DNA from 3 places in the uncultured Sphaerotilus sp. genome. Region 3 is predicted to be linked to each of the others. Evidence: predicted binding sites of a transcription regulator. Region 3 holds the regulator's gene; each other region holds the start of a gene.
What was found. The regulator FNR, encoded in region 3, switches genes on or off when oxygen is low (the NO sensors DNR and NnrR bind a similar motif). The targets are predictions, from matches to a motif close to TTGATNNNNATCAA.
Positions count from the first base shown of each region.

Region 1: the regulator FNR is predicted to act here: its motif matches at 2,055-2,068, upstream of AABN02_RS08715 (phosphate transport regulator).
Region 2: the regulator FNR is predicted to act here: its motif matches at 4,684-4,697, upstream of clpB (ATP-dependent chaperone ClpB).

Region 1 is NZ_CAWURG010000021.1:8,755-18,136, forward strand. It holds gene AABN02_RS08705 (Ig-like domain-containing protein) at 1-115, opposite strand, end outside; gene AABN02_RS08710 (alpha/beta fold hydrolase) at 175-1,974, opposite strand; gene AABN02_RS08715 (phosphate transport regulator) at 2,182-4,245, shown strand; gene AABN02_RS08720 (PEP/pyruvate-binding domain-containing protein) at 4,259-5,938, shown strand; gene AABN02_RS08725 (acetate/propionate family kinase) at 5,905-7,116, opposite strand; gene AABN02_RS08730 (bifunctional enoyl-CoA hydratase/phosphate acetyltransferase) at 7,152-8,573, opposite strand; gene fabI (enoyl-ACP reductase FabI) at 8,580-9,368, opposite strand.
Region 2 is NZ_CAWURG010000038.1:42,583-51,964, forward strand. It holds gene AABN02_RS14170 (hypothetical protein) at 1-129, shown strand, start outside; gene AABN02_RS14175 (hypothetical protein) at 137-1,033, opposite strand; gene AABN02_RS14180 (response regulator) at 1,124-3,925, opposite strand; gene AABN02_RS14185 (YfiR family protein) at 3,922-4,548, opposite strand; gene clpB (ATP-dependent chaperone ClpB) at 4,770-7,373, shown strand; gene AABN02_RS14195 (hypothetical protein) at 7,399-8,586, opposite strand; gene nadB (L-aspartate oxidase) at 8,704-9,382, shown strand, end outside.
Region 3 is NZ_CAWURG010000005.1:24,972-34,353, reverse strand. It holds gene clpA (ATP-dependent Clp protease ATP-binding subunit ClpA) at 5-2,317, opposite strand; gene clpS (ATP-dependent Clp protease adapter ClpS) at 2,314-2,661, opposite strand; gene AABN02_RS02055 (cold shock domain-containing protein) at 2,871-3,128, shown strand; gene icd (NADP-dependent isocitrate dehydrogenase) at 3,204-4,457, opposite strand; gene AABN02_RS02045 (sulfite exporter TauE/SafE family protein) at 4,520-5,242, opposite strand; gene hemN (oxygen-independent coproporphyrinogen III oxidase) at 5,262-6,725, opposite strand; gene fnr (fumarate/nitrate reduction transcriptional regulator Fnr) at 6,832-7,569, shown strand; gene AABN02_RS02030 (hypothetical protein) at 7,610-7,948, opposite strand; gene AABN02_RS02025 (hypothetical protein) at 7,945-8,184, opposite strand; gene ccoG (cytochrome c oxidase accessory protein CcoG) at 8,218-9,382, opposite strand, start outside.

The DNA of each region.
Region 1 (9,382 bases), on a different contig from region 3:
CGTAGCCGCCGCCTTCCCAGCCCAGATAGAGGCCGCCGCCACAGCCGACCAGTGCGGCGGTGCTCAGAAGCAGCGCCAGAGCGGCGCCGCGTAGGGGAGGAAGCAGGGTTGACATGCGCCCGCATGCTACGCCCTGGCCTGCGGGCGGGCAATCAGACCGGCTGAACCCCAGTGTCAGTCCGCGTACCGGGTCTGCACGTACTCACCCGGCGCGGCAGCGACCACTGCGGCCGGTTCGATCGCCCGGGCCGGCACCGTGCCGCGGCTGTGCGTGCCGAGCCAGTCGTTCCACGCCGTCCACCAGGAACCCTCGTGGGGCACCGCGGCGGCCTGCCAGTCCTCCGGGCTTTGCCACGGGTCGGTGGCTGCGGTGACCCGCAGCGCGTAGTGGCGGTGCGGGTGGCCGGGTTCGCTGACGATGCCGGCGTTGTGGCCGCCGCTGGTCAGCACGAAGGTGACTTCGGTGTCGGACAGGCGCAGCAGCTTGTAGACGGACTTCCACGGTGAGACGTGGTCCTTTTCCGTGCCGACGGCGAAGATCGGCACGCGAATGTCGGACAGCGAGACCGGCGCCCCCTCGACGAGGTAGCGCCCCTCGGCCAGCTCGTTGCGCAGGTAGCAGCGGCGCAGGTACTCGCTGTGCATGCGCGCCGGCATCCGGGTCACGTCGGCGTTCCAGGCCATCAGGTCGTTGGACTGGGTGCGCTCGCCGAGCAGGTACTCGTGCATCTTCGTCGACCAGACCAGCTCGCGGGCGTGCAGGAACTGGAACGATCCCGCCATCTGCTTCCCGGTCAGGAAGCCCCGGTCGGCCATCATCGCTTCGAGCAGCTGCACCTGCGACTCGTCGATCAGCGCGCCCATCTCGCCCGGTTCGGTGAAGTCGGTTTCCGAAGCCAGCAGCGTCACGCTGGCCAGCGGCGCCTGCTGCACTGCGCTGGCGACCTGCTGCGGGCGGGCCAGCGCGGCAGCGGCCATCGACAGCAGCGTGCCGCCCAGGCAGTAGCCGCAGGCGTGCACGGGCTGGTCGGGGACCAGTTCGCGGATGCGGGCGAGGCTGTCGAACACGCCCCACTGCAGGTAGTCGTTCAGGCCGATGCCGGCGTCGCCCCGGTCGGGGTTCTTCCAGCTCAGGATGAAGACGGTGTGGCCCTGGCCGACCAGCCAGCGCACCAGGGAGTTCTCCGGGCTCAGGTCGAGGATGTAGTACTTCATGATCCACGACGGCACGATGAAGACCGGCGCGGCCTGCACCACGTCGGTGGCGGGCGCGTACTGGATCAGCTCGACCAGCCGGTTGCGCATCACCACCGCGCCGGGCGTGAGCGCCACCTCGGTGCCGGGGCGGTAGCTGTGTTCGGGCAGCGCCAGGGGCGTCAGGCCGTGCTGCAGGCGCCAGTCGTCGGCGGCGTTCTGCGCGCCCTCGACCAGATTGGCGCCGAGGCGCTCGCGGGTGACCTGCACCACCTCGGGGTTGAAGGGCAGGTTGCTCGGGCTGAGCGTGTCGAGCCACTGCCGCGCCATCGTGCGCACGACCTCGCTGTGGTGGCGCGTCAGGCCGGGCAACTGGGTGGCGTCGTCCCACCAGCGGGCGCTCTGCTGGTAGGCGTGCACCACACCCGGCCACGGCCACTGCTGCCACGCCGGACTGGCGAAGCGGGGGTCTGCGGCCTCGGTGCTGCCCTCGGGCGGGCATCCGCCGCTCGCGCAGTGGCCCAGCCACTCGACCACGCCGGCCTGCGCCTGCGCGGCGAGCCGCAGCGCCTGGCCGGGCTGGCTCATCAGGTGCTGGGCCCAGTCCTGCCAGGCCAGCGACAGCGAGATCGGCGACAGGCCGCTGGTCAGGGCTGCCGAGCGGGCATGGACCAGCTGGTCAAAGGCGGCAGCGGCTTCGGCCGGGGTCGGGCTGGCCGGTGCAGTCGTGTGGAGGCCGGGAAGGGCCGATTCAGGCAAGGAACGGGTGGCTTGCAGCACGGGGCATCCTGTGGCGGCAGTGGGAACAGGGTTGATTGAACCGCTTTGCGGCGCCCGTGGCATGACATCGCGCCACTTGCTTGAGCGAAGTCAACTCCGGGCCTCCCCGCGGACCCGTGCCACGCAACGGTCACAGACGCCGCCCAGACTGGTCGGCACAAGACCGGCAGGGCGCCCAGCTCCGCCGCAACCTGGGGATCTCCTTCCATGGACAAGCAAGCTGCCGTCGCTTCACTCGGCCAGACCTCCCTCCTGCGGCCCGCCTGGGTGCAGGCGGCGCTGGCGGCCAACGACCGGCTCAAGCTGGCGCTGACCCTGCTGCAGGCCGCCGCGGCCCATGCGCAACAGCCGGCCGAGCCGCTGCAGGACCTGCGCGCCGAATGCGCCGCGGCCGGTCTGAAGGGCCGCTGGCTCGACGAACTCCAGGCCGGCGCGACGCTGCAGGGCGAGGACCTCCTGCTGCCCGAGGCCGCACGGCTGGCGGCGTTGCTCCACGAGGAGCTGACCACCATGGCGCGGCCGGTCACGGGGCTGCCGGGTGAGGCGGACGCGGCCACCGATGCCGAGGCCACCGCCTTGCGCCAGCGCCGCGACCACTGGCTGCAGGACCTGGCCCGCTGGAAGGCGGACTGCGCACACGGCAGCGCCGCCCTCGGCCCCGACCACCTGCGCGCGCTGACCCACGGCCACCGCGGCAAGCGTGGCCAGCACGCCGACGACAGCCTGCACCTGCTGGTGATGGACCTGCACAAGGCGCTGAACCGCCTCTCGGCCACGCTCGCCAGCGAGGTGATCGACGGCGCCCACGCCTGGCAGATCGGCCCGCAGGACCGCCCGCGCATCGCCGCCTTCATGCGCGGTCTCGGCCGCACCCGCGCCCTCAAGCTCGACCACCCCGGCCTCGACACCGCCGCGACCCGCGACGGCGCGCACCTGCTGATCCAGAACGACATCGGCACCAACGACGCGCACGTGCTGGTGGTCCAGGTGGTCGATGGCGAGACCGTCGACGGTGCCTCTGCGACCCCCGGCATCCGCCTGACCTACTCCGACCTGCACAAGCCGCGCTTCGCCTTCTTCCAGGCGCGGCTGGCCGAGCTGGGCGCGCAGTGGTCGGCGCCGCAGTCGCAGGTCCGCGCCGATCTCAACGAGGGCGCGGCCTACCAGCTCGGCACGGCCACCTTCACCTGCGCCGACGAGGCCGCGCTCGCGCTGGCGCTGGAGGGCATCGGCGCCCGCATCGTCTTCCTGATCGACTGGAACCGCGCCCGCAAGCGCCTGCAGGCCTTCGTGGCCAAGCCGCTGGCGGTCGAGGTGCTGCGCGAGGCGGTGCAGCGCGAGGTCGGCCACCGCGCCTGGCTGGAGGCGGGCGGCGAGCAGCTCGTCTTCGACGCGATGCAGGACCTCGGCCCCGGCGCCTTCCGCATCGGCGACCGGCTGGACGCCGTGCTCGGCGAGGCGGCGGCGCAGGCTTTCCTGGTGGACGTGCTGGCGCTGGCCTGGCGCGCCCATGCGGCCCACCAGCCCGCCGCGCTGGTGGCCGACGAGACCCGGCTGCTGCTGACCCGCCAGATGCAGCAGCACCGCACCGAGTTCGATCTGCTGACCGAACACGCCGCCTGGGTGCAGGCCCTGGCCGAAGCGGTCCACGAGGCGCTGGCCGATGGCACGGTCGATGGTGGCGACGACCGCACCGAGGCCGCCGCCCGGTTGGGCGCGCGGGCCAAGACCTGGGAACGCCAGGCCGACCACCTCGTCATGCGGGCGCGCACCCAGGCCGAGCGGCAGCCGCGCTGGCGTTCGGTCGTCGCGCTGATGGAGCTGGCCGACGATGTGGCCGACGCGCTGGAGGAAGCCGCCTTCCTCATCACGCTGCTGGCCGAGCAGCGCCGCGGACACAGCCGCAAGCCCCTGCACGGCGAGGTCCGCGCCGCGCTGCAGGCGCTGGCCGAGACGGTGCTTGGCGCCACGCAGGACCATGTGCGGGCGCTCGCCATCCTCTGCGGGCTGGGGCAGGGCAGCGACGCGACCGACCAGGACGCCTTCGTCGCCGCGACCTGGCGCGTGCTGCAGGCCGAGCGGCGCTGCGACGAACTGCTGCGCGAGGCCCGCCGCGCGCTGTGCCGCCATGTGCCGGAGCCGGCCGTGCTGATGCTGGCCAGCGACCTGGCCGCCAGCCTGGAGCTGGCCTCCGACCGGCTGCTGACGCTGGAGTACCGCCTGCGCGATCTGGCCTTCCGCCGGGTCGAGTCCCCCAGCGTGCTGGGCTGAACCGGAGTTCGCCATGCCCACCCCCCTTGTCCCCAACCCTGTCCCCAACCCTGTTCCCACCCCTGCCTCCCCGCTGCCGCCGGAGGTCTATACCTTCGGCACCGCCGATGCCAGCCGCGCCGAAACACTCAGCCCTGCCCAGCTCGGCTTCAAGGCCTGGAACCTGCTGCGCATGGCCGAACTCGGCCTGCCGGTGCCGCCGGGGCTGGTGCTCGGCACCGCGTGGTGCCAGGCCGCGGCCGCCGCGCGCACGCCCGCGGTGTGGCGCGAGGCGCTGACCCGGCTTGAACAGGCCAGCGGGCTGCGCTTCGGCGACGCCCGCCAGCCGTTGCTGGTGTCGGTGCGCTCGGGCGCGCCGGTCTCGATGCCGGGGATGATGCAGACCCTGCTCGACATCGGCCTGTGCGAGACGACCCTGCCCGGCTTCCTGCGCCAGACCGGCCACCCGCGTCTGGTCTGGGACGCCTACCGCCGCCTGGTCGCCACCTACGGGGAAACCGTGGCCGGGCTGGACGGCGAGCTGTTCGAGACCGAGCTGCGCACGCTCGCCGGCCACCGCGACGAGCGCGACCTCGATTTCTCGGAGCTGCGCACCCTGACCCGGCGTTACCTCGCGCTCTACCGCGACCACGCCGGTCAGCCCTTTCCGCAGGACCCGCAGGTCCAGCTCGCCGGGGCGATCGAGGCCGTGTTCGCCTCCTGGCAGTCGCCGCAGGCGCAGGCCTACCGGGCCATGCACGGCATCGATGCCACGGTCGGCACGGCGGTCACCGTGCAGCAGATGGTCTTCGGCAATGCCGGGGGCGTCTCCGGGGCCGGCGTCGGCTTCACCCGCGACCCGACCAGCGGCGAGCCGGTGCCCTGGGTCGATTTCCTGCTCCACGCCCAGGGCGAGGACGTCGTCTCCGGCCGCCGCAGCGCGCACGGCCACCAGGGTCTGGCGGAGCGTGCGCCCGCGGTGTGGCAGCAGTTGCTCGCGGCGACCCGGCGGGTCGAGTCGGCGCTGGGCGACATGCAGGACTTCGAGTTCACGGTCCAGGACGGCCGGCTCTACCTGCTGCAGACCCGCACCGGCAAGCGCAGCGCCCGCGCCGCCGTGCGCATCGCGCTGGATCTGGTGGAGGAGGGCGTGCTCAGCGCGGCACAGGCCGCCGAACGGCTCGGTCCGGTCCAGGCGGCCGCCTGCGGCTGGACCCGGATCGTGGCGGCGACGCCGGGGGCGACCACCGCCGCCGCCGAGCCGCTCGCCCGCGCCGCCAGTGCCCAGGCGGGTGTCGTCAGCGGCGAGATCGCGCTCGACGAGGCCCGCGTGCGCGAGCGCCAGGCCGCGGGCGTGCCAGTGCTGCTGCTGCGCCGCGATGCCGAAACGCGCGACCTGTCTGCGCTGGAGCTGGCCGGCGGACTGCTGACCAGCCGCGGCGCCCGCACCGCGCACGCGGCGGTGGTCGCCCGCCAGCTCGGCAAGGTCTGTCTGGTCGGCTGCGAGGCGCTGCAGATCGACGAGGCCGCCCGCACGGTGCGCCTCGGCGAACGCAGCTTCCGTGAGGGTGAGGTGCTCACGCTCGACGGCAACGAGGGCGCGGTCTACGCCGGCGAGGTGCGCACCGAGACGGTCACCGACGCCAAACTGCTGGCGCGCTGGAAGCGGCTCGGTGCGGCTCAGCCCGCGGCCAGCAGCGCCCAGGCGGCCTGAGCGGCGACCCGGCCCTCGTCGGTCGGCACGACCCAGACCTCGACCGCGCTGCCCGCCGAGTGGATCGGCGCGATCTCGTCGCCGCGGGCCGCCGCGTTGGCCGCGTCGTCCAGGTCCACGCCGAGGTAATGCAGCGCCTGCGCCAGTGCCGCGCGCGTGGCGGCGTCGTGCTCGCCGATGCCGCCGGTGCAGACCAGCACGTCCACGCCGCCCAGCACCGCCGCCAGCGCACCGGCCTCGCGGGTCAGCCGGTAGGTGAACAGGTCGATCGCGGTGCGGGCCTGCGGGTTGCCGTCGTCCGCGGCGCGGCGCAGCAGGCGCATGTCGGCGGACAGGCCCGAGACGCCGAGCAGGCCGCTTTCCTTGTAGAGCAGTTGCTCGACCTGCGCCTCGGTCCAGCCCTCGCGCCACAGGTGCAGCACGACGCCCGGGTCGAGCTGCCCGCAGCGGCTGCCCATCATCAGCCCGTCCAGCGCCGAGAAGCCCATCGAGGTCGCCACGCTGCGCCCCTCGCGCGCACCACACAGGCTGGCGCCGCTGCCCAGGTGCGCCATCAGCAACCGGCCCCCGGCGCGCAGGCTGCAGCCGTGCAAGGTCTGCATCACGTAGTCGTACGACAGCCCGTGGAAGCCGTAGCGGCGCACGCCCTCGTCGTACAGCGCCTGCGGCAGCGCGAAGCGGGTTTCCAGCTCGGGCATGTCGGCGTGGAAAGCGGTGTCGAAGCAGCCGATCTGCGGCAGTGCCGGAAACGCCTTGCGCAGCGCCCGCACGCCGGCGAGGTTGTGCGGCTGGTGCAGCGGCGCGAGCGGGTTCAGGCTCGCCAGCAGCATCATGGCCGTGTCGTCGAGCCGGGTCGGCGCACGGTAGTAGCGTCCGCCATGCACGATCCGGTGCGCCACGGCGACGAGGTGCGCGTCCGGCGCCACGGCCGCGACATGCACCTGCACCGCCTGCAGCGCCACGTCGAAGCGCTGCGCCTCGTCCGCCGGCTCGGCCAGATCGACCGGGTCCGCGCCCGATGGACACAGCCGCAGCCGCCCGCCTGGTTGCAGGCCGTCGATCTGGCCCGCAGCGAAGGACGGGTGCGCGGCAATCTCGCCGGGCGTGTCGCCGCAGCGCGGGTAGAGCGCGAACTTCAGGGTCGAGGAGCCGGCGTTGATGACGAGGATGGAGTCCATGGCCGATTCTGTTCCTTTGCCGTTCAAGGTTCCGCTCAAGGATGCTGCGTGCGCCACGCCAGCGCGAGCCGCGCCGCCAGCGCCGCCGAGGCCAGCCGCGACGCTGCGCCCTCGGACCGGCTCGTCAGCGCGATCGGCACCCGCACGCCCAGCACGATGCCGCAGCTCGCCGCACCGGCCAGGTAGTCGAGCTGCTTGGCCAGCATGTTGCCCGCCTCCAGGTCCGGCACCATCAGGATGTCGGCGTCACCGGCCACCTCGGAGCGGATGCCCTTGATGCGCGCCGCTTCGGCCGAGATCGCGTTGTCGAAGGCGAGCGGGCCGTCGAGCAGGCCGCCGGCGATCTGGCCGCGGTCGGCCATCTTGCAGAGTGCGGCGGCGTCCAGCGTCGAGCCCATCTTCGTGCTCACCGTCTCGACCGCCGCCAGAATCGCCACCTTCGGCCGCGCCACGCCCAGCACCCGCGCCAGGTCGATGGCGTTGCTGATGATGTCGGCTTTCTCTTCGAGCGTCGGGGCGATGTTGATGGCCGCGTCGGTGATGAGCAGGGGCTTGGGGTAGGCGGGCACGTCGAAGCGGAAGACGTGCGAGATGCGGCGCTTGGTGCGCAGCGCGGGGGTGGCGATGACGGCGTGCATCAGCTCGTCGGTGTGCAGGCTGCCCTTGATGAGCATCTCGACCGTGCCGGCCGCGGCCAGTTCTGCGGCCCGTGCGGCGGCGGCGTGGCTGTGCTCGACCGCCTCGATGTGGACGCCGCCCAGGTCCAGCCCGAGTCCGGCCGCGACCGCCCGGATGCGCGCTTCCGGCCCGATCAGCCACGGCACGATCAGCCCGCGCCGCGCCGCCGCCATCGCGCCCCCGAGCGAGGCCTCGTCACACGGATGCACGACGCCGCAGGCGATCGGCGGCTGCCCGGCCAGCCCGGCGAGCAACTCAGTTGCCCAGCCATCCACCCACTCGGCCAGCCGCGCTGCGGGGTCGAACAGGTGCATGGTGGGCATTGCGGTGCGCGGGCGGCTGATCTTCTGCAGCGGCGCGCGCACCATCGCCTCGCCGCTGACGACCACCGCGCCGGCCTGGTTCGTGACGGTGCAGTCGAGCGTGAGGCGGTGGTGCTCGTCGTCGCGGGCGGTGACGGTGGCCTGGATGGTCAGCGTGTCACCGGCGCGCACCGGCAGGTGGAAGCGCAGCATCTGCGCCTCGTAGATCGTGCCGGGGCCGGGGAAGTGGGTGCCCAGCAGCGTCGAGATCAGTGCGCCGGCCCACATGCCGTGGGCGATGGTGCCGTGGAAGCGGGTGGCGTTGGCGTACTCGGCGTCGACGTGGGCCGGGTTGACATCGCCCGACACCAGCGCGAAGGCGAGGATGTCGTCCTGCGTCAGCGTGCGCACGATGCTGGCGCTGGCGCCGAGGGGCAGCTCGTCGTAGGTGCGGTTGGTGATCATGGTGTCGTTCATGCTGGTTCAGCGCACGGCGTGGAAGCCGGCGTCCACATAGATCGTCTGGCCCGTCATGCCGCTGGCGCCCGGGCCGACGAGGAAGGCGGTCAGCGCGCCGATCTCGTCGAGCGTGACCAGCCGCCGCAGCGGTGATTCGGCGGCGGCGGTCGCCAGCAGGCTGTCGAAATCCTCGATGCCCGAAGCGGCACGGGTCGGCACCGGCCCCGGCGAGACGGCGTGCACCCGCACCCCCTTGGCGCCGAGTTCGACCGCCAGATAGCGCACGGTCGATTCCAGCGCCGCCTTCACCGGGCCCATCAGCCCATAGTGCGGAATGGCCTCTTCGGCGCCGTGGTAGGTCATCGTCACCAGCGCGGAGCCGGTGCCCAGGTGCGGCTCGCAGAGCTTGGCGAGGGCTGCCAGCGAGTGGCAGGACACCGTCATCGCCCGGGCGAAGCCGGCGGCGCTGCTGTCCATGACCCGGCCGTGCAGCTCGGCCAGCGGCGCCCACGCGATGGAGTGGATGACGAAGTCGAGTCCGCCCAGCGTCTCGACCGCCTGGGCAACCAGATGCGCCAGTTCGCCTTCGATCTCGACGTTGCAGTCGATCAGCGGTGCGCCGAGCGTGTCGGCCAGCGGCTGGACATAGGGGCGGGCCTTCTCGTTGAGGCAGGACAGCACCAGCGCGGCGCCCTGCGCGTGGAGCGCCCGGGCACAGCCCCAGGCGATGCTGTGTTCATTGGCCACTCCGAGGACCAGACCGCGGCGGCCTGAAAGGGGAAGCAGGGATTCAGTGCGGGAAGTCATGGACATGTCGGCGTCCTCCT
Region 2 (9,382 bases), on a different contig from region 3:
CGGAAGACCGCGCGGGTGATGCTGCACAGCCTCGTGCTGCGCGCCGCGGTGCACGGCCTGTTGCGCTGGCGGCACGCCTTGCCGTTGCTGGAGGCCACCTGCGCCGACGTCCGCGCGGAATCCCGTTGATATCCGCTCAGCGCGGCTCACTGGCGTGCTGGCGCTGCAGTTCGAGATGTTTCATGGCGAGATACTCGCTGCGCTCCAGTTCATGGAGTTGCAGGGCGTGTCGCTCGGTGGCGGCAAACCAGTCGCGCAGGCGCTTTTCTTCCTGTTCGGCGGGCGGCAGTGACAGGGTCCCGAGGTAACTCTCGATCGCGAGGTAGTAGCGCATGGTGTTGCGCTCGACCACGCCGCGCACGCCACGGATGTAGACCGGCCGGCCATCGCTGCCCTTGCCGGTCACGCTGAAACCGACCTTGTCGCGGCCCATGGACGCCAGGTAAACCTCCATCGCCATGAGTGCCGCCGTTCCGTACGAGTAGGCGTAGGACAGGTGGAGGAAGGTGCTCTTGGTGTCCAGCGGCACGGCTTCCAGCGCGAGCCGGTAGTCGCTGGTGCCCAGCGGACCGGTGTCGGCCGCCATCTGCACGCGCAGGTAGTCGTTGCTGGTGGCCGGGGCGCGGTAGGCGAACCGGACCAGATAGGCCTCGCTCAGGGGCTGGTCGAACTTGCGGCCCACGGACAGGCTCACGGTCTGCCCTGGAGGCTCGCCGGCGGTCCGGCATTGCTTGACATTGAGGTGGAGGATCAGCAGATCGCACCAGTGACCAGCGGCTTGCAGTGCCGGGGAGACCACGCCGAACGGCTGTTCGATGACCGCATAGACCTCGCCTTTCAGGTCGCCCGAGGACAGGCTGGACTCCAGCACCAGCGGCCGCTGGAAGGGGCTGGACGCCAGCCGTGCGCGCAGGCTGGTGTGCGCGCTGCGCAGCGCGGCAGCGTCTTGCGCCCGGGCGGCGCCCAGGCCGACCATGCTGAAGGCCAGCGCAGCCAAGGTGGCTCTGATGAACGGGTTTGCCACGGGCGACACCACAACTCCTTCGCGTGCCGGACCGGGACAAGTCGCCGGGCAACCGGTCGCTGAGAGCCTGATTGTGGGGGCAACCCTGCGCTGGTGGGGTCAGACCGCGGACTTCGCCTGCCGCGGGATGCCCGTGTTCCGTTCGAGCGCGTCGGTGGCCAGCTCGAATTCCTCCATCAGGCGCTGGAGTGTCGGGGTGTCACACAGCTGCCCGTTGATCCGGGATGCGTTCTCGATGGCCCGGGTCTGCAGGGAAAAGCGCCGGGCGCCCACCGTGGCGCTGCTGGACGCCAGCTTGTGCGCCGAGAAGATCAGGCCCGGCACATCGCCCTGTGCATGCGCTTGCCGCATGGCTTGAAGCAGTTTGCCGCCGTCGTCGTAGAACAGCTGCAACAGGCTCTCCAGCAGGCTGCCGTCCTCGTCCAGCGCGCGGACGTCTTCCAGCGCCCGCTGATCGAAGGTGGGGGCATGGTCCGACGCAGCGGTGATCCCGGTTGCTCCGGGTGGCAACGGCTCCGTTCCCGTGGCCGGAGGCTGGGCGGCGGCAGCCTTGGGCGAGGGCAGCCATTTCTGCAGCATGGCCCGCAAGCTGACGCCCGAGAAGGGCTTGCTCAGGTAGTCGGACATGCCTGCCTCCAGGCAGCGCTCCCGGTCGCCGTGCAGGGCGTTGGCGGTCAGCGCGAGGATGGGGGTTGGCGTGGCATTGCCTTCCCCGGCTTCCCCGGCCCGGATGCGGCGGGTGGCCTCGAAGCCGTCGATCTCCGGCATCTGGCAGTCCATCAGGACCAGGTCGAACGGTTCGGTCTGGGCCCGCACGACGGCCTCGCGCCCGTTGTGGGCCAGCGTCACCGTGCAGCCCATTCCCTGCAGCATCGCCACGGCGACCTGCTGGTTGATGGGGTTGTCTTCCGCCAGCAGCACATGCGCGCCGAGCGGACCGGCCCAGGCCCCGGTGCCGGTCTCGTCGGTATGGCCGGTGCGTGCCGGCCTCTGGCGGAAACGGCCATCGGCACCGAGCGCCGACCGGATGGCCGCCAGCAGATCCGCCTGCCGCACCGGCTTGTCCAGCGTCGCGTGGAAGCCCGCGTCCTTGGCGGACTGCAACTCGTTGGACGAGGTCATCGAGGTCAGCATCACCATCGGCAGCGACTTCAGCTCGGCATCCCCGCGCACCACGCGGGCCAGTTCCAGCCCGCTGAGACCGGGCATCTTCATGTCGATGAGCGCCAGATCGTAGGGGGCCTCGTGCGCCTGGGCGTCCCTCAGGAGCATCAGGGCTTCGAGCGCGTCGCCTGCACTGGCCCGGCGCATGCCCATGGACTCGACCTGGTGCTCCAGCAGAGTGCGGTTCGTCGGGTTGTCCTCGACGATCAGGATCTTGCGGCCCAGCACGTCCGGATGGGGCACGGGTGCCAGCGAGGGGGTGTCCTGCAGCGGCAGTTCGAACCAGAAGGTCGAGCCCAGGCCCTCGCGGCTGGTCACGCCGATGCGGCCGTCCATCAGGTCGGTGAGCTGCCGGGAAATGGCCAGCCCCAGGCCGGTGCCACCGTACTGGCGTGCCATCGAGCCGTCGGCCTGCGTGAAGGACTGGAACAGGCGCTGCTGCTGCGTGGCACCGATGCCGATGCCGGTGTCGCGCACCTCGAAGCGCAGGTGCGGCCGGTCCAGGCCCCTGTACACGCCCAGCACCTCGATGACCACCTCGCCCTCGTGGGTGAACTTGATGGCATTGGCCACCAGATTGGTCAGGACCTGCCGGATGCGGCCCACGTCGCCCTTGAAGGCCAACGGCAGCGACGGCTCCACCCCGCAGGCCAGCTCCAGCCCCTTGCGGTGGGCGCGTCCTGCCAGCAGCGTGGCCACTTCCTCGACCATCGCCCGCAGGTTGAACGGCAGGATCTCCAGCTCCATCCGGCCGGCCTCGATCTTCGAGAAGTCGAGGATGTCGTTGATGATGCCGAGCAGGGATTCGCCGGACTGCTGCGCGGTCTGGGCCAGGCGCTGCTGGGTCGGGTTGACGCCAGTTTCCAGCAGCAGCTCGATCATGCCCAGCACGCCATTCATGGGCGTGCGGATCTCGTGGCTCATGTTGGCCAGGAACTGCGACTTGGCCTGGCTCGCGGCCTCGGCGGCTTCCTTGGCGATGCGCAACTCGGCCGTGCGCGTGTCCACTTCCTGTTCCAGGTGGTCGCGGTGGGCGGACAGTGCCAGCTCGCGCTGCCGGATCTGGTCCAGCATCTCGTTGAAGCCGTCGATCAGGGTGCCGATCTCGTCCTGGCGGCCGCCATCCACGCGCACGGTGTAGTCCTGGTCGCGCGTGATGCGGTGCGTGGCGGCGGCCAGATGCTCGATTGGCTCCACCACGTCCTTGCGGGCCCAGCGGGCCACGACCAGTGACGCGCCGAAGGCCAGCAGCGAGATGCCGGCCGTCTGCGCCAGCTGGTGGGCGATGGCCGCCCACATCTCGCTGAGGTCGGCGTGGAGTTCCACCTGGCCGATCGCTTCCGCGTCCGTCACGATGGGCCGCTGCAGCACCATGGTCCGGTTCAGGCCCAGGGTGTTGATCAGGCCGAAGGTCTGACCGGGCGCGTCTGCGCGGGTGTAGCGGGCCAGCACCCGGCCGTCGCCGGCCACGATCTGCGCGTCGGTGATGTTGGCCTTCACGTGCAGCGCCGAGAGGGTCTCGCTGGCCGTCTTGGTGTCGCCGAAGGCCAGGGCCGCGGCGCTGTTGCTCGCGGTGACGTCGGCCAGGGTGCTCAGTTGCGCGTGGGTGTCGCGCTGGTACTGGTCGATCTGGCTGTACGCCGAGGCGGCGTAGGACAGCAGCAGGGCCGTGCCGGTGCTCGCTGCCATCAGCAGTCCGAGGCGTCGCCCGATCGAGCGGGACTGGCGTGCATTCATGGCGTGCGCCCTCGAACGGAGGTGGCCAGCCGCAGCAGCTGCGAGCTGATTTTCAGCGCGGATGCCTGCGCGGCCTCGTTGTTGATCTCGAACGTGACCCGGCCGCCGGTCGAGCCGAGGCCGATCATCCCGCGGTAACCCAGCTCGCAGCTCAGCACGGACTCCGAGGAAAACGCGGGGCTGCCGCCGGCCGGATCGGCGGGGATGACAGCGGCGATGCGCCAGCGGTCCGGAACCACGGTGAACTCGTCGTGGACGAAGGCGCTGAAAAGCGTCTGGGTCTGTTTGGCAGGGAGGATGGTCGACAGCGACTGGCTGCTGATCGAATCGGCACCGTGCCGGTAGCCCAGGCCCCAGACCAGATCCTGTCGAGAGGTCAGCGCGAAGCGGTTCTGGACATCGATGTCCAGCGTGGTGCGGTCTTCGGCGGTGACCACGAAGGCGGCGGCGGCCGTGTCGGTCAGCCGCTGCGCCTTGCGGGACACGGTGGTGACCTCGACGTTCATGAGGTCCTCGATGGACATCGCGCTCACCTCCAGATCCTGTGCGGCCCAGGCTGGCGTGGTGGCCAGCGCCGAGATGCCGAACAGGACTGCGGTGGAGGAACAGCTTGTTTGGTGCACGGCAAAAACTCCCAGCCGGTCAGATCGACCCAGTGGCCGCGATCTTCCTCAGGGGCGGCCGGGCGCACTCCGCCGATCAGCTTGCGGTTGACCGCCCGTTTCCCGGCCCGAGTCGTCCGCCCGCGGACCATCGATCTGATCTTCATCAAGGGACTCCGTGCTGGCGGACCTTGAAATGTGGGTTCACCGCCCCAGATCCTCTTCAACCGGAGGAACACCCCATGCGACTCGACAAACTCACCACCCTGCTGCAACAGGCGCTCGGCGACGCCCAGAGCCTGGCCCTCGCGGCGGACCACCCCTACATCGAACCCGTCCACCTGCTCAAGGCGCTGCTGCAACAGGAAGACGGCCCCCGCTCGCTGCTGCAGCGTGCAGGCGTGAACCTGAAGGCGCTGGACGACGCAGTCGAATCCAGCCTGACGCGCATCGCCATGGTGGGCGGCGGCGAGTTGCAGCCGAGCCGCGAACTGGTGGCCCTGCTGCAGACGGCCGAGAAGGAATCCACCAAGCGCGGCGACCAGTACATCGCCACCGAAATGGTGCTGCTGGCGCTGGCCGAATCGAAATCCGATTTCGCCCAGGCGGTGCGCAGCGCCGGCCTGACGCGCAAGGCGCTGGAGGCGGCGGTGGACGCCGTGCGGGGCGGCCAGGCGGTCGACTCCGCCGATGCCGAAGGCCAGCGCGAGGCCCTGAAGAAGTACACGCTCGACCTGACCGAACGCGCCCGCCAGGGCAAGCTCGACCCGGTGATCGGCCGCGACGACGAGATCCGCCGCGCCATCCAGGTCCTGCAGCGCCGCACCAAGAACAACCCGGTGCTGATCGGCGAGCCGGGCGTGGGCAAGACCGCCATCGTCGAAGGGCTGGCGCAGCGCATCGTCAATGGCGAGGTGCCCGAGTCGCTCAAGAACAAGCGCGTGCTGGTGCTCGACATGGCCGGGCTGCTGGCCGGGGCCAAGTATCGCGGCGAGTTCGAGGAGCGCCTGAAGTCGGTGCTGAAGGAAGTGGCGCAGGACGAGGGCCGCATCATCCTGTTCATCGACGAACTGCACACGATGGTGGGCGCCGGCAAGGCCGAGGGCGCGATGGACGCCGGCAACATGCTCAAGCCGGCGTTGGCCCGCGGCGAGCTGCACTGCATCGGCGCGACCACGCTGGACGAGTACCGCAAGTACGTCGAGAAGGACGCCGCGCTGGAACGCCGCTTCCAGAAGGTGCTGGTCGCCGAGCCGACCGTGGAGGCCACCATCGCCATCCTGCGCGGGCTGCAGGAGAAGTACGAGGTCCACCACGGCGTGGAGATCACCGACCCGGCCATCGTCGCCGCGGCCGAACTCTCGCACCGCTACATCACCGACCGCTTCCTGCCCGACAAGGCCATTGACCTGATCGACGAGGCGGCGGCCAAGATCAAGATCGAGATCGACTCCAAGCCGGAGGTGATGGACAAGCTCGACCGCCGCATCATCCAGCTCAAGATCGAGCGCGAGGCGGTGCGCAAGGAGAAGGACGAAGCGTCCATCAAGCGCATGGGCCTGATCGAGGAAGAGATCGCCAAGCTCGAGCGCGAGTACGCTGATCTGGAAGAGATCTGGAAAGCGGAGAAGGCTACGGCGCAGGGCTCGGCCCACGTCAAGGAAGAGATCGACCGCATCAAGCACCAGATCGAGGAATGGAAGCGCAAGGGCGACTTCAACCGCGTGGCCGAGTTGCAGTACGGCAAGCTGCCCGAGCTGGAGAAGCGCCTGAACGAAGCGCAGGCCAAGGAAGAATCCAAGACCCGCGCCGGCAAGGATGGCAAGGGCGGCCCGCAGCTGCTGCGCACGATGGTCGGCGCGGAAGAAATCGCCGAGGTCGTCAGCCGCGCCACCGGCATCCCGGTGTCCAAGCTGATGCAGGGCGAGCGCGACAAGCTGCTGCAGATGGAGAACAAGCTGCACCAGCGCGTGGTCGGCCAGGACGAGGCGATCACCGCCGTGTCGAACGCGATCCGCCGTTCACGCGCCGGGCTGTCCGATCCGAACCGGCCGCTGGGCTCGTTCCTGTTCCTCGGCCCCACGGGCGTGGGCAAGACCGAGCTGTGCAAGGCGCTGGCGGGTTTCCTGTTCGACAGCGAAGACCACATGATCCGCATCGACATGAGCGAGTTCATGGAGAAGCACTCGGTGAGCCGGCTGATCGGCGCGCCTCCGGGCTACGTGGGCTATGACGAGGGCGGCACGCTGACGGAAGCCGTGCGGCGCAAGCCCTACAGCGTCGTGCTGCTCGACGAGGTGGAGAAGGCGCACCCGGACGTGTTCAACGTGCTGCTGCAGGTGCTGGACGATGGCCGCCTGACGGACGGGCAGGGCCGCACGATCGACTTCAAGAACACCGTGATCGTGATGACCAGCAACCTCGGCTCGCACCTGATCATGGCCATGGCCGGTCAGCCCACCGAGGACATCCGCGAGGCGGTCTGGGGCGAGGTGAAGGCGCATTTCCGGCCCGAGTTCCTGAACCGGATCGACGAGACCGTCGTGTTCCACGCGCTGGACCAGAAGAACATCGAGTCCATCGCCGCGATCCAGCTCAAGGGGCTGGAGGGGCGTCTGGCGAAGATGGAGATGGTGCTGGAGGTCACGCCCGAGGCGCTGAAGGAAATCGCCAAGGTCGGCTTCGACCCGGTGTTCGGGGCGCGGCCGCTGAAGCGGGCGATCCAGCAGCGCATCGAGAACCCGGTGGCGCGGCTGATCCTGGAAGGGCGCTTCGCACCGCGCGACGTGATCCCGGTCGGGATCAACGCGGCGGGCGAATTCACCTTCGGCCGCACGGTGCACTGAAGCACCGGTGCCGCGGGCCCGGTGTTCAGAGCACCGGCGCCCTCGGCAACGCGGCGTCCATCGCCATCAGGCGCGGGCGCAGCTGGGTCCAGCTGGTCAGCGAAGGGCCGTAGACGATGTGCAGCGCCAGTCCCGGCTGGGACTGCAGCGCCCGCACCCCGAGCGCCTCGTTGCCCCCCATCACCAGCACCTCGTCGGCCTGCCCGACGAGGTGCAGCTGCCGGCGGGTGCTGGTGCCGGCGGCCAGCAGCAGCGAGCCGCGGCGTGCCAGGTCACTGGGCTGGAAGGCCGCGCCGGCGTGGGCGATCACGCGGCTGGTGGCGACATCGAACACGCACGCACTCTGCACACCCGGCAGCGCATGCGCTTCGAGCACGAAGCGCTCGATCGGCTGCGTTCTGGACGCCAGCGTGGCCGGCGTGGTGGCCAGATCGGGCATGGCCTGCATCGTGTCCCGGCCGGCGGCCAGCACGCTGAGCAGCGGCCCGCTCCCGTCCGGATGCAGGGCGGTCTGCACCCGGTTCCACGACTCGCTCAGGAAGGTCCAGGCCTCGGCCGGGCGGCTGACCCGCGGCGCGATCTGGCAGACCACGCCGCTGCCGGGACCCAGTGCGGCGACGAGCCCGGCCAGCGCCGCGTGGCTGGTGGCGGCCAGCGGCATGAACTGCAGGTGGGCGCACTGCCAGTCCGGGCGGAACATCGCGTCGCGCAAAGGCTGGAGCGCGTCGCTCAGCGCGTGCGGCGGCACATCGCCGATCAGGATGACGGCCATCGTCGCCTGCGCGCCCAGCACGCGGGCGATGGCGGTGCGGGTCACGGTGTCGGCCTCGACGTCGGTGCTGTAGAGCCGCACCAGTTGGCCACGGCTGGCCGGACAGTCGACGTAGTCGATGCTGGCGAGCACCGTGCCGTAGCTCTGGCGGCGGATGCTGAGGCGCTCCACCGGCCGGCCCGCCGCGGACGCGATGGCGTGCAGCAGGCGGCGCGCGCCGCGGCTGGCGACATCGTGCAGCGCGATGTAGCTCGGGCGCAGATACTCGAATTGCTGCTGCAGCGCCTCGCCGGGTTCGCAGGACACGAACAGCTCGCGGGTGTGGTTGCCAACCGGCCGGCCGATGTCGACAGCGTTGTCCAATCGGTCGTCGAAGCTGCGCTGGATCTGGGTGGCTGGGGCGTCGACAGCGGGGTCGGATCCGTCGGCGGGTGGGTGCATGCCGTGGTCTCCAGAACGAAAAGGGCGCGGGCATCCTATCATCCGCATCTTGATTTCACATCGTGCGCCGGCATGTCGTCTACCGTGTCCCCTACCTCACCGCTCTCGGAACCTGAAATGGAAACTTTGCCTGTCGTGATCGTGGGGGCCGGACTGGCTGGCTTGACCGTGGCGCTGCACCTCGCGGCCGAGCGGCGGGTCATCGTGCTGGCCAAGCGGCAACTCGGCGAGGCGGCCACCGCCTGGGCCCAGGGCGGCATCGTCGGCGTGCTCGGCCGCGACGACAGCATCGACAGCCATGTGCGCGACACGCAGGAAGCCGGCGCCGGACTGGTGGACGAACACACCGCCCGCTTCATCGCCGAGCGCAGCGCGGATGCGGTGGGCTGGCTGGTCGACCAGGGGGTGGCGTTTTCGCCCGATCCGGACGGCCCGCTCGGCCTGCACCTGACGCGCGAGGGGGGCCACGCCGTGCGCCGCATCGCGCACGCGGCCGACGCCACCGGCTACGCCATCCACCAGGCCCTGCTCGCCGAGGTGAAGCGCCACCCGAACATCGAGCTGCGCGAGCAGGCGATGGCGGTGGACGTCATCACCCCGCGCCACCTGCGGCTGGACGCCGCGCCGCGCTGCTACGGCGTCTACGTGCTCGACATCGAGAGCCAGCGCATCGAGACCATCGCCACCAGCGCGGTCGTGCTGGCCAGCGGCGGCGTCGGCAAGGTCTACCGCTACACCAGCAACCCCGACACCGCCACCGGCGACGGCATCGCGATGGCCTGGCGCGCCGGCTGCC
Region 3 (9,382 bases):
CGGCTCACGCCGTCGCCGACTCCGCCTTCGGTTTGTCGCTCTTGTTGCGCGGCTCGATGTCGAGCTGCACTTCGCCCGCCTCGTTCACGTCCACCGTCAGCCGGCCACCGTCCGTCAGGCTGCCGAACAGCAGCTCGTCGGCCAGCGCGCGGCGGATCGTGTCCTGGATCAGGCGCTGCATCGGACGTGCGCCCATCAGCGGATCGAAGCCCTTCTTGCCCAAGTGCTTGCGCAGCGCGTCGGTGAAGGTGACCTCCACCTTCTTCTCGCTGAGCTGACCTTCGAGCTGCAGCAGGAACTTGTCCACCACGCGCAGGATGATGTCCTCGTCCAGCGACCGGAAGCTGACGATCGAGTCCAGCCGGTTGCGGAACTCGGGCGTGAACATGCGCTTCAGATCGCCCATCTCGTCGCCGACTTCGCGGGAGTTGGTGAACCCGATGGTCGACTTCTGCAGATTCTCGGCGCCCGCATTCGTCGTCATGATGATGATGACGTTGCGGAAGTCGGCCTTGCGCCCGTTGTTGTCGGTCAGCGTGCCGTGGTCCATGACCTGCAGCAGCACATTGAAGACGTCCGGGTGGGCCTTCTCGATTTCGTCCAGCAGCAGCACGCAATGCGGCTTCTTGGTGACCGCCTCGGTGAGCAGACCACCCTGGTCGAAGCCGACATAGCCCGGAGGCGCGCCGATCAGGCGGCTGACGGCGTGGCGCTCCATGTACTCGGACATGTCGAAGCGCAGCAGGTCGATGCCGAGGATGTAGGCCATCTGCTTGGCCACCTCGGTCTTGCCCACGCCGGTCGGGCCACTGAACAGGAAGGCACCAATCGGCTTGTCCGGCTTGCCCAGACCCGAACGCGCCATCTTGATCGCGCCGGCCAGCGCGTCGATCGCGGCGTCCTGGCCGAACACGACGCTCTTCAGGTCGCGGTCGAGCGTCTTGAGCTTGCTGCGGTCGTCGGTGGTGACGCTGGCGGGCGGGATGCGCGCGATCTTGGCGACGATGTCCTCGACTTCGATGCGGGTGATGCGCTTCTTCTGCTTGTTCTTGGGCAGGATGCGCTGCGCAGCCCCCACCTCGTCGATCACGTCGATCGCCTTGTCGGGCAGGTGGCGGTCGTTGATGTACTTGGCGGACAGCTCGGCCGCGGCCTGCAGCGCACCCACGTCGTACTTGACGCCGTGGTGCTCCTCGAAGCGCGACTTCAGACCCTTGAGGATCTCCACCGTCTGCTCGACGGTCGGCTCGGCCACATCGACCTTCTGGAAGCGGCGGGACAGGGCGGCGTCCTTCTCGAAGATGCCGCGGTACTCGGTGAACGTCGTGGCACCGATGCACTTGATCTGGCCGGAACTCAGCGCTGGCTTGAGCAGGTTGCTGGCGTCCAGCGTGCCACCGGAGGCCGCACCGGCGCCGATCAGCGTGTGGATCTCGTCGATGAACAGCACCGCGTGCGGGTGTTCCTTGAGCTGCTTGAGCACGCCCTTCAGGCGCTGCTCGAAGTCGCCGCGGTACTTGGTGCCGGCCAGCAGCGCGCCCATGTCGAGCGAGTAGACCGTCGATTCGGCCAGCACGTCCGGCACTTCGCCCTGCGTGATGCGCCAAGCCAGGCCTTCGGCGATCGCCGTCTTGCCCACGCCAGCCTCGCCGACCAGCAGCGGGTTGTTCTTGCGCCGGCGACACAGGATCTGGATGACCCGCTCGACCTCGTGCTCGCGGCCGATCAGCGGATCGATGCGGCCATCGCGCGCCGCCTGGTTCAGGTTCTGGGTGTACTGCTCCAGCGGCGAGCCCTTGCCACCGTCGCCCTCGTCCTTTTCACCGTCGGAGGCCGAAGGACCGGACTCGCCCGGCGCCTTGGTCGGCTCGGGCGGATCGGACTTGCGGATGCCGTGCGCGATGAAGTTCACCACGTCCAGACGGGTCACGCCCTGCTGGTGCAGGTAGTAGACCGCGTGCGAATCCTTCTCGCCGAAGATCGCCACCAGCACATTGGCGCCGGTGACTTCCTTCTTGCCGTTGCCCGTGGACTGCACGTGCATGATCGCCCGCTGGATCACGCGCTGGAACCCGAGCGTGGGCTGCGTGTCCACCTCGTCGGAGCCGCCCACCGTGGGCGTGTTCTCCTTGATGAACTGCGTCAGGCTCTTGCGCAGATCTTCGAGGTTGGCTGCACAGGCGCGCAGGACTTCGGACGCCGAAGGGTTGTCCAGCAGGGCGAGCAGCAGGTGCTCGACCGTGATGAACTCATGCCGCTGCTGGCGCGCCTCGACAAACGCCATGTGCAGACTGACTTCCAACTCTTGCGCAATCATGCGACCTCCATAACGCACTGGAGCGGGTGTGCCGCTCGTCGTGCCGCTGCCAGAACCAATTCGACCTTTGTCGCTGCGACATCACGGGTATACACCCCGCAGACCGCCCTTCCCTCATGGTGGATCTTCAGCATGATGAGGGTGGCGGCGTCGATGCCGTGATGGAAGTGCTCTTGCAGCACCATGACCACGAACTCCATCGGTGTGTAATCGTCGTTGAGCATCACGACTTGATAGGCGCGTGGTGGTTCAACTCTCTGTTGCTGGCGTTCTTCGACGACAGCGCCCTGACCGTCGGCAGGCGGGGTGGGGGATTTCGGAATTTCCGGCGTGTTGCTGGCCATGGATGCATTCTATCGGTCGCTCGGACTCCGCGTGCCGCCGGGGTCAAGCCGGTGCGGATCGAAAGGGTTCCACGTGGATGCGTGCGCCCCCAACAGCATCACGACAAAGGCCGTGACAGCGCCCTCGGATTCTTGACAGCTTTTCTAACGATCCCCAGAATCTTGACAAAATTATTGGGATTTTCGTTGGGAAACTGGAGAACAAAACGATGGCTATTGGCATGGTCAAATGGTTTAACGATGTGAAGGGTTTCGGATTCATCGAACCCGAAGGCGGAGGGGAAGACGTGTTCGCACATTTTTCGGCCATCCAGATGGACGGATTCCGCACCCTCAAGCAAGGCTCGCAGGTGCGCTACGAACTGGTCGACGGCCCCAAGGGCAAGCTCGCGCAGAACATCTGCGCGGTGCAGCCCGACTCACCACGGACGGCGCCCCAGGCTCAAGCCGACAACGCCGACGCCTGAGATACCCCCGAACGCCCATGAAAAAAGCCCGCGCAAGCGGGCTTTTTGCTTCGAACCACCCGCAATGCAGGCGTTTCACATGTGGTCGATCATCACCTGACCGAAGCCCGAGCACGACACCTGGGTCGCGTCGTCCATCAGGCGGGCGAAGTCGTAGGTGACCTTGCGGGAAGCGATGGACCGCTCCATCGACGCCAGGATCAGATCCGCCGCCTCGGTCCAGCCCATGTGGCGCAGCATCATCTCGGCCGACAGGATCTCGGAGCCGGGGTTGACGTAGTCCTTGCCGGCGTACTTCGGCGCGGTGCCGTGGGTCGCCTCGAAGCAGGCCACCGAGTCCGACAGGTTGGCGCCCGGGGCGATGCCGATGCCGCCGACCTGCGCGGCCAGCGCGTCGGAGATGTAGTCGCCGTTGAGGTTCAGCGTGGCGATCACCGAGTACTCGGACGGGCGCAGCAGGATCTGCTGCAGGAAGGCATCGGCGATCGAGTCCTTGACGGTGATGTCCTTGCCCGTCTTCGGATTCCTGAACTTGCACCACGGGCCGCCATCGATCGGCTCGGCGCCGAACTCCTTCTGCGCCAGCGCGTAGGCCCAGTCCCGGAAGCCCCCTTCGGTGTACTTCATGATGTTGCCCTTGTGCACGATGGTGACGCTGGGCTTGTCGTTGTCGACGGCGTACTGCAGCGCCTTGCGCATCAGGCGCTCGGTGCCTTCCCGCGAGACCGGCTTGATGCCGATGCCCGAGGTGTTCGGGAAACGGATCTTGGTGACGCCCATCTCGTCCTGCAGGAACTTGATCAGCTTCTTCGCCTTGTCCGACTCGGCCGCGTACTCGATGCCGGCGTAGATGTCTTCCGAGTTCTCGCGGAAGATGACCATGTCGATCTTGTGCGGCTCCTTCACCGGCGAGGGCACGCCCTTGAAGTACTGCACCGGGCGCAGGCAGACGTAGAGGTCGAGTTCCTGGCGCAGCGCGACGTTCAGCGAACGGATGCCGCCGCCGACTGGCGTGGTCAGCGGGCCCTTGATCGAGACCACGTACTCGCGCAGCACTTCCAGCGTCTCGGCCGGCAGCCACACGTCCGGACCGTAGACGCGGGTGGCTTTCTCACCGGCGTAGATTTCCATCCAGTGGATCTTGCGCTCGCCGCCATAGGCCTTGGCGACCGCGGCATCCACCACCTTGATCATCACCGGGGTGATGTCGAAGCCGGTGCCGTCGCCTTCGATGAACGGGATGATCGGCTGGTTCGGGACGTTCAGCGAGAAGTCCGCGTTGACGGTGATCTTCTGTCCGTCGGCAGGCACCGTGATGTGCTCGTACATGGTTCTGTCTCCGTGATGCGGTGGGTGAACTTGTTCTGTTCGGGGTCGAAAATGATTCTATGTCAGGCACACCAGGCGGCCAGGGTATCGGTCCAGAGCGCATGCCCGAACGACCAGCCCACCAGCACCACGATGGTCGCGCCCGCCATGCGCAGCGACAGCGACGCCGGCGACACCCCGCCACGGCCCCCCGCGGAACGCAGCGCAGCCGGCACCCAGCGCAGCCAGAGCGCCGGACCCACGACCAGACCCAGCGCACTCGTGGTCGCAAAGACGGCCATCACGGTGGCGCCCTCGAGCGGCGTGGACGCCACCGACGCCATCAGCAGCGCCGCGTGCAGCAGGCCGCAAGGCAAGGCGGGCCAGAGCAGGCCCCAGGCGGCGGCCTGCACTTCGCCCGGCATCCGGATGCGGGCTGTGCCATCGGGCAATGCGGGACGGCCACGCTGCTCCAGCCAGGCGGCCAGACTCTCGGGCAGCGCGCCTTTCAGCAGCATCCACAGCCCCAGCAGCAGCAGGAAGACCTGGAGCCCGGTCCAGACCGGCCGCAACCAGCCCGCCGACGTGCCCAACCAGCGCAAGCCGCCCACGAACGCAGCGGCCAGCGCCCCTGCCACGGCATACGCCACCAGCCGCCCCACCAGCATGCCGGCCACGGCGCGCGCCGGCCGATCCGGCTTGCAGCGCCGCGCCACGGCCGCACAGCCCGCACCGCACATCGCCGCGCAATGCGGTGTGCCGGCCAAGCCCATCAATGCCGCGGTCAGCAGCAACGCACCTGTCATCCGATTGCCTCGATCCGCCTCAGATCACCTTGGAAAACCGCTCCCGGCTGCGGTCGGCCCGCAGGTGCCGGTCGAACACCATCGCCACCGAGCGCACGAAGTACCAACCCAGCGGCGTGACCTCCAGCCCGTCCTCGTGGAGCGTGACGAGGCCGTCGCGCGCCAGGTCCTGCAGCGATTCCAGTTCCGGCGCGAAGTACTGCCGCACGTCGATCAGGTGCGCCAGCGCCACCGATTCGTAGCTCAGCCGCCCGTGGCACATGATGGACATGATCACCGCCCGCCGCACCAGATCATCGCGCGTCAGCGCCAGCCCGCGCACCACCGGCAGCGCATCGCCCTTGAGCAGGTCGTAGTACTCATCCAGCGTCTTGGCGTTCTGGCTGTAGGTGGCCCCCACCCGCGAGATGGCCGACACCCCCAGGCCGATCAGGTCACAGTCCGGCTGGGTGCTGTAGCCCTGGAAATTGCGGTGCAGCCGCCCCTGGCGCTTGGCCTGCGCGAGCGCGTCCTCGGGCAGCGCGAAGTGGTCCATGCCGATGTACTGGTAGCCATGGCTGACAAAACCGGCCAGCGCCTGCGCCAGCATCCCGACCCGGTCCGCCCCGCTGGGCAGCTCGGCGTTCACGATGCGCCGCTGCGGCTTGAAGCGCGTCGGCAGGTGGGCGTAGCCGTACATCGCGATGCGGTCCGGCCGCAGCAGCGCGACCTGGCGCACCGTGCGCTCGAAACTCTCGGGCGTCTGGCGCGGCAGGCCGTAGATCAGGTCGACGTTGATCGACTCGAAGCCCAGCTCCCGCGCGTCGCGCATCAGCGCCTCGACCTGCGCATGCGGCTGCACCCGGTGGACAGCCTGCTGCACCGCCGGGTCGAAGTCCTGCACGCCGAAGGAGACACGGTTGAAGCCGAGGTCTTTCAGCAGTGCCAGCCGGTCACGGGTGACGGTGCGCGGATCGATCTCGATGGAGTGCTCGCCCTGGGGCAGCAGCCGCACGCGGGAGGCAATCATGCCCACCACATGGCGGAGTTCGTCGTCATCCAGATAGGTCGGCGTGCCGCCGCCAAAGTGCAGCTGGGACACCTGCGGCGCTTCGCCGAGCGCCTGGCAGACCAGGTCCAGCTCGTGTTCCAGCGCCTTCAGGTAGGCGGCCACGCGGCTGTGGTCGCGCGTGACGATCTTGTTGCAGGCGCAGTAGTAGCAGACCGACTCGCAGAAAGGCACGTGCACATAGATCGACATCGGTGCGCCCGCACCGCCCACACCGCCCAGATCCCCCCGCTGCGCCAGCGCCTGCGCGCAATGTCCGGCGGTGAACGCCTCGACGAAGCGGTCCGCGGTGGGATAGGAGGTGTAGCGCGGCCCCGGCACATCCATGCGCGCCAGCAGGGCGTCGGTCAGTTCCGGCGCAGCCGCTGCCAGGCCCGGCACACCAGATTCGGCCGATGTGTCAGTGCGGCCACGGGAAAGTGTCGTATGTTCCATCCCACGCACTGTGCCGCCACGGCGCCCGCCAGCCTTGACGCAGCTCAAGTGTGCTGCACGGCGGATGCACAAGAATCAACCAAGCTTGATCAACCGGGTTTGCAACATGCACGAAACGTCTACCACTCCCCGCCTGGACGCCCTCAAGGTCGCCTGCTCGGCCTGCAACCTGCGCGAGTTGTGCCTGCCCGTGGGGCTGTCGGACGAGGAGCTGACCTCGCTGGACAACATGATCGGCACCCGCCGGGCCGTGCGCCGCGGTGAAAGCCTGTTCCACGCCGGCGAGACCTTCGCTGCGCTGTACGCGGTCCGCACCGGCTTCTTCAAGACCATCGTGTCCGCCTCGGACGGCCGCGAACAGGTCACGGGCTTCCAGATGGCCGGCGAGCTGCTCGGCCTGGACGGCATCAGCACCGACCGCCACTCCTGCGACGCCATCGCGCTGGAAGACTCGCAGGTCTGCATGATTCCCTATGGCCAGCTGGAGACGCTCTCGCGCGAATTCACGCTGCTGCAGCACCAGTTCCACAAGATCATGAGCCGCGAGATCGTGCGCGACCACGGCGTGATGCTGCTGCTCGGGAGCATGCGGGCGGAGGAGCGTCTGGCGGCCTTCCTGCTGAACCTGACCCAGCGGCTGCAAGCGCGGGGCTTTTCCGCCTCTGCACTGGTGCTGCGCATGACCCGCGAGGAAATCGGCAGCTACCTGGGCCTGAAGCTTGAAACGGTCAGCCGCACCTTCTCGAAGTTCCAGGACGACGGTCTGCTGGAAGTCAAGCAGCGCGACATCCGCATCCTCGACCAGGCAGCCCTGCAACAGGTCGTCAACGCGGCCAACTGCTGAGCGCTGAACAGCCCGTCCCGGACCGCCGCCCGGCGCTCCTTCAGGAACGGGCGCCGCCTGTTCGGTCCGGCTCGGCCAGCATCATCTGCGTGAGGGCACTGCCCAGCGCGACCGCCACCCAGAAGGCAAAGAAGCCCAAGGTGTAGACCAGCATGCGGTTGGCCTCCAGCACCGGTCCGTCCGGCCAGTGCAGCGCGCCAGGGTCGACCAGCGAAAACACCAGCACTTCAAGCACGCCCGCCATCAGGAACGCGGGCCACACCACTGCTGCAAGACGGCGCATCGGCCCCGACATCGGCGGCACCACATCCGCTGGCTCACCCGCCTCGAACCGCTCGACCTCGTCGTCTGCGATCGGTAGCGGCTTGGCGGGATTCACTTGACGCCCCCGGTGGCGGCATGGTTGCGACCTTGCATGGCCGGCAGGTGCGCGGCGCCGGACCGGGCCGAGGACGCCGTGTCCAGCACCGGATCGGGATTCTGGATCGCCAGCGCGAGGGTGATGAAGCTGGCCACGACGACGATCAGCGGACCGCCAATCACCAGCCACACCATCTTGTATTTCCACCAGGGCATCGTGTCCTTGCCGAAGGGGGTCGTGTCGCTTGTCGTCATGCAGGAACTCCTGGATCAATTCAGTCGGATGGGTCAGCGGGGCACGATGAAGGTCGATTTTTCCCGGACGACCGCCGGTGCAGCCTGGTCGTCCAGCCGCTCGACATCGAAGTGGATCTCGTGCGAGCCCGGGCCGGCCTGGGCCGCGGCCTCGAAACTGGCCTGCACCGACACCGTCACCCACTGGGCCTCTGCCGGCCCAACCTCGATCTTGGCATTCTGGTCCACCTTCAGGCCCGGCAGACCGCTGGCGGTGATGCGGAAGCGCTGCGTCTGCTCGGTGGCGTTCATGATCTGCAGACGGTAGACATTCTCGATGTTGCCCTCGTCGACGATGCGGGCCAGCGATGCCCGGTCGCGCACCACATCGACCCGGAACGGATCCCGCAGCCACAGGCTGGCGCCCACGGCACCGACGATCAGCACCAGGATCGCCGTGTAGATCAGCACCCTGGGTCGGAAGGCGCGGCGCCACATCTGGGCCCGCGTGAGGTGCTGCTGCAGGCTGTGCTGCGTGGCGTAGCGGATCAGGCCGGGCGCGTAGCCCATCTTGTCCATGATGTTGTCGCAGGCGTCGATACAGGCCGAGCAGCCGATGCACTCGTACTGCAGGCCGTCGCGGATGTCGATGCCGGTCGGGCAGACCTGCACGCACACGCCGCAGTCCACACAGTCGCCCAGGCCCTTGGACTTGGGATCGACCTTCTTGCCACGCGCGCCACGCGGGTCACCGCGTTCGGCGTCGTAGCTGATGATGAGCGTGTCCTTGTCGAACATGGCGCTCTGGAAGCGCGCGTAGGGGCACATGTACTTGCACACCTGCTCGCGCATGAAACCGGCATTGCCGTAAGTGGCGAACGCATAGAACAGCACCCAGAACCACTCCCACGGACCCAGGCCCAGCGAGAGCACCGAGGCGCCGAGCGAGCGGATCGGGGTGAAGTAGCCGACGAAGGTGAAGCCGGTCCACAGTGCGAACAGGATCCATACCAGCTGCTTGCCACCCTTGCGCAGGATCTTGTCGCCGTTCCAGGGCGCAGCGTCCAGTCGCATGCGCTGGGCGCGGTCGCCCTCGAAACGGTGTTCAAACCACAGGAAGATCTCGGTGTAGACCGTCTGCGGACAGGCATAGCCGCACCACAGCCGCCCTGCCACCGCCGTGAACAGGAACAGCGCGTACGCCGAGATGATCAGCAGA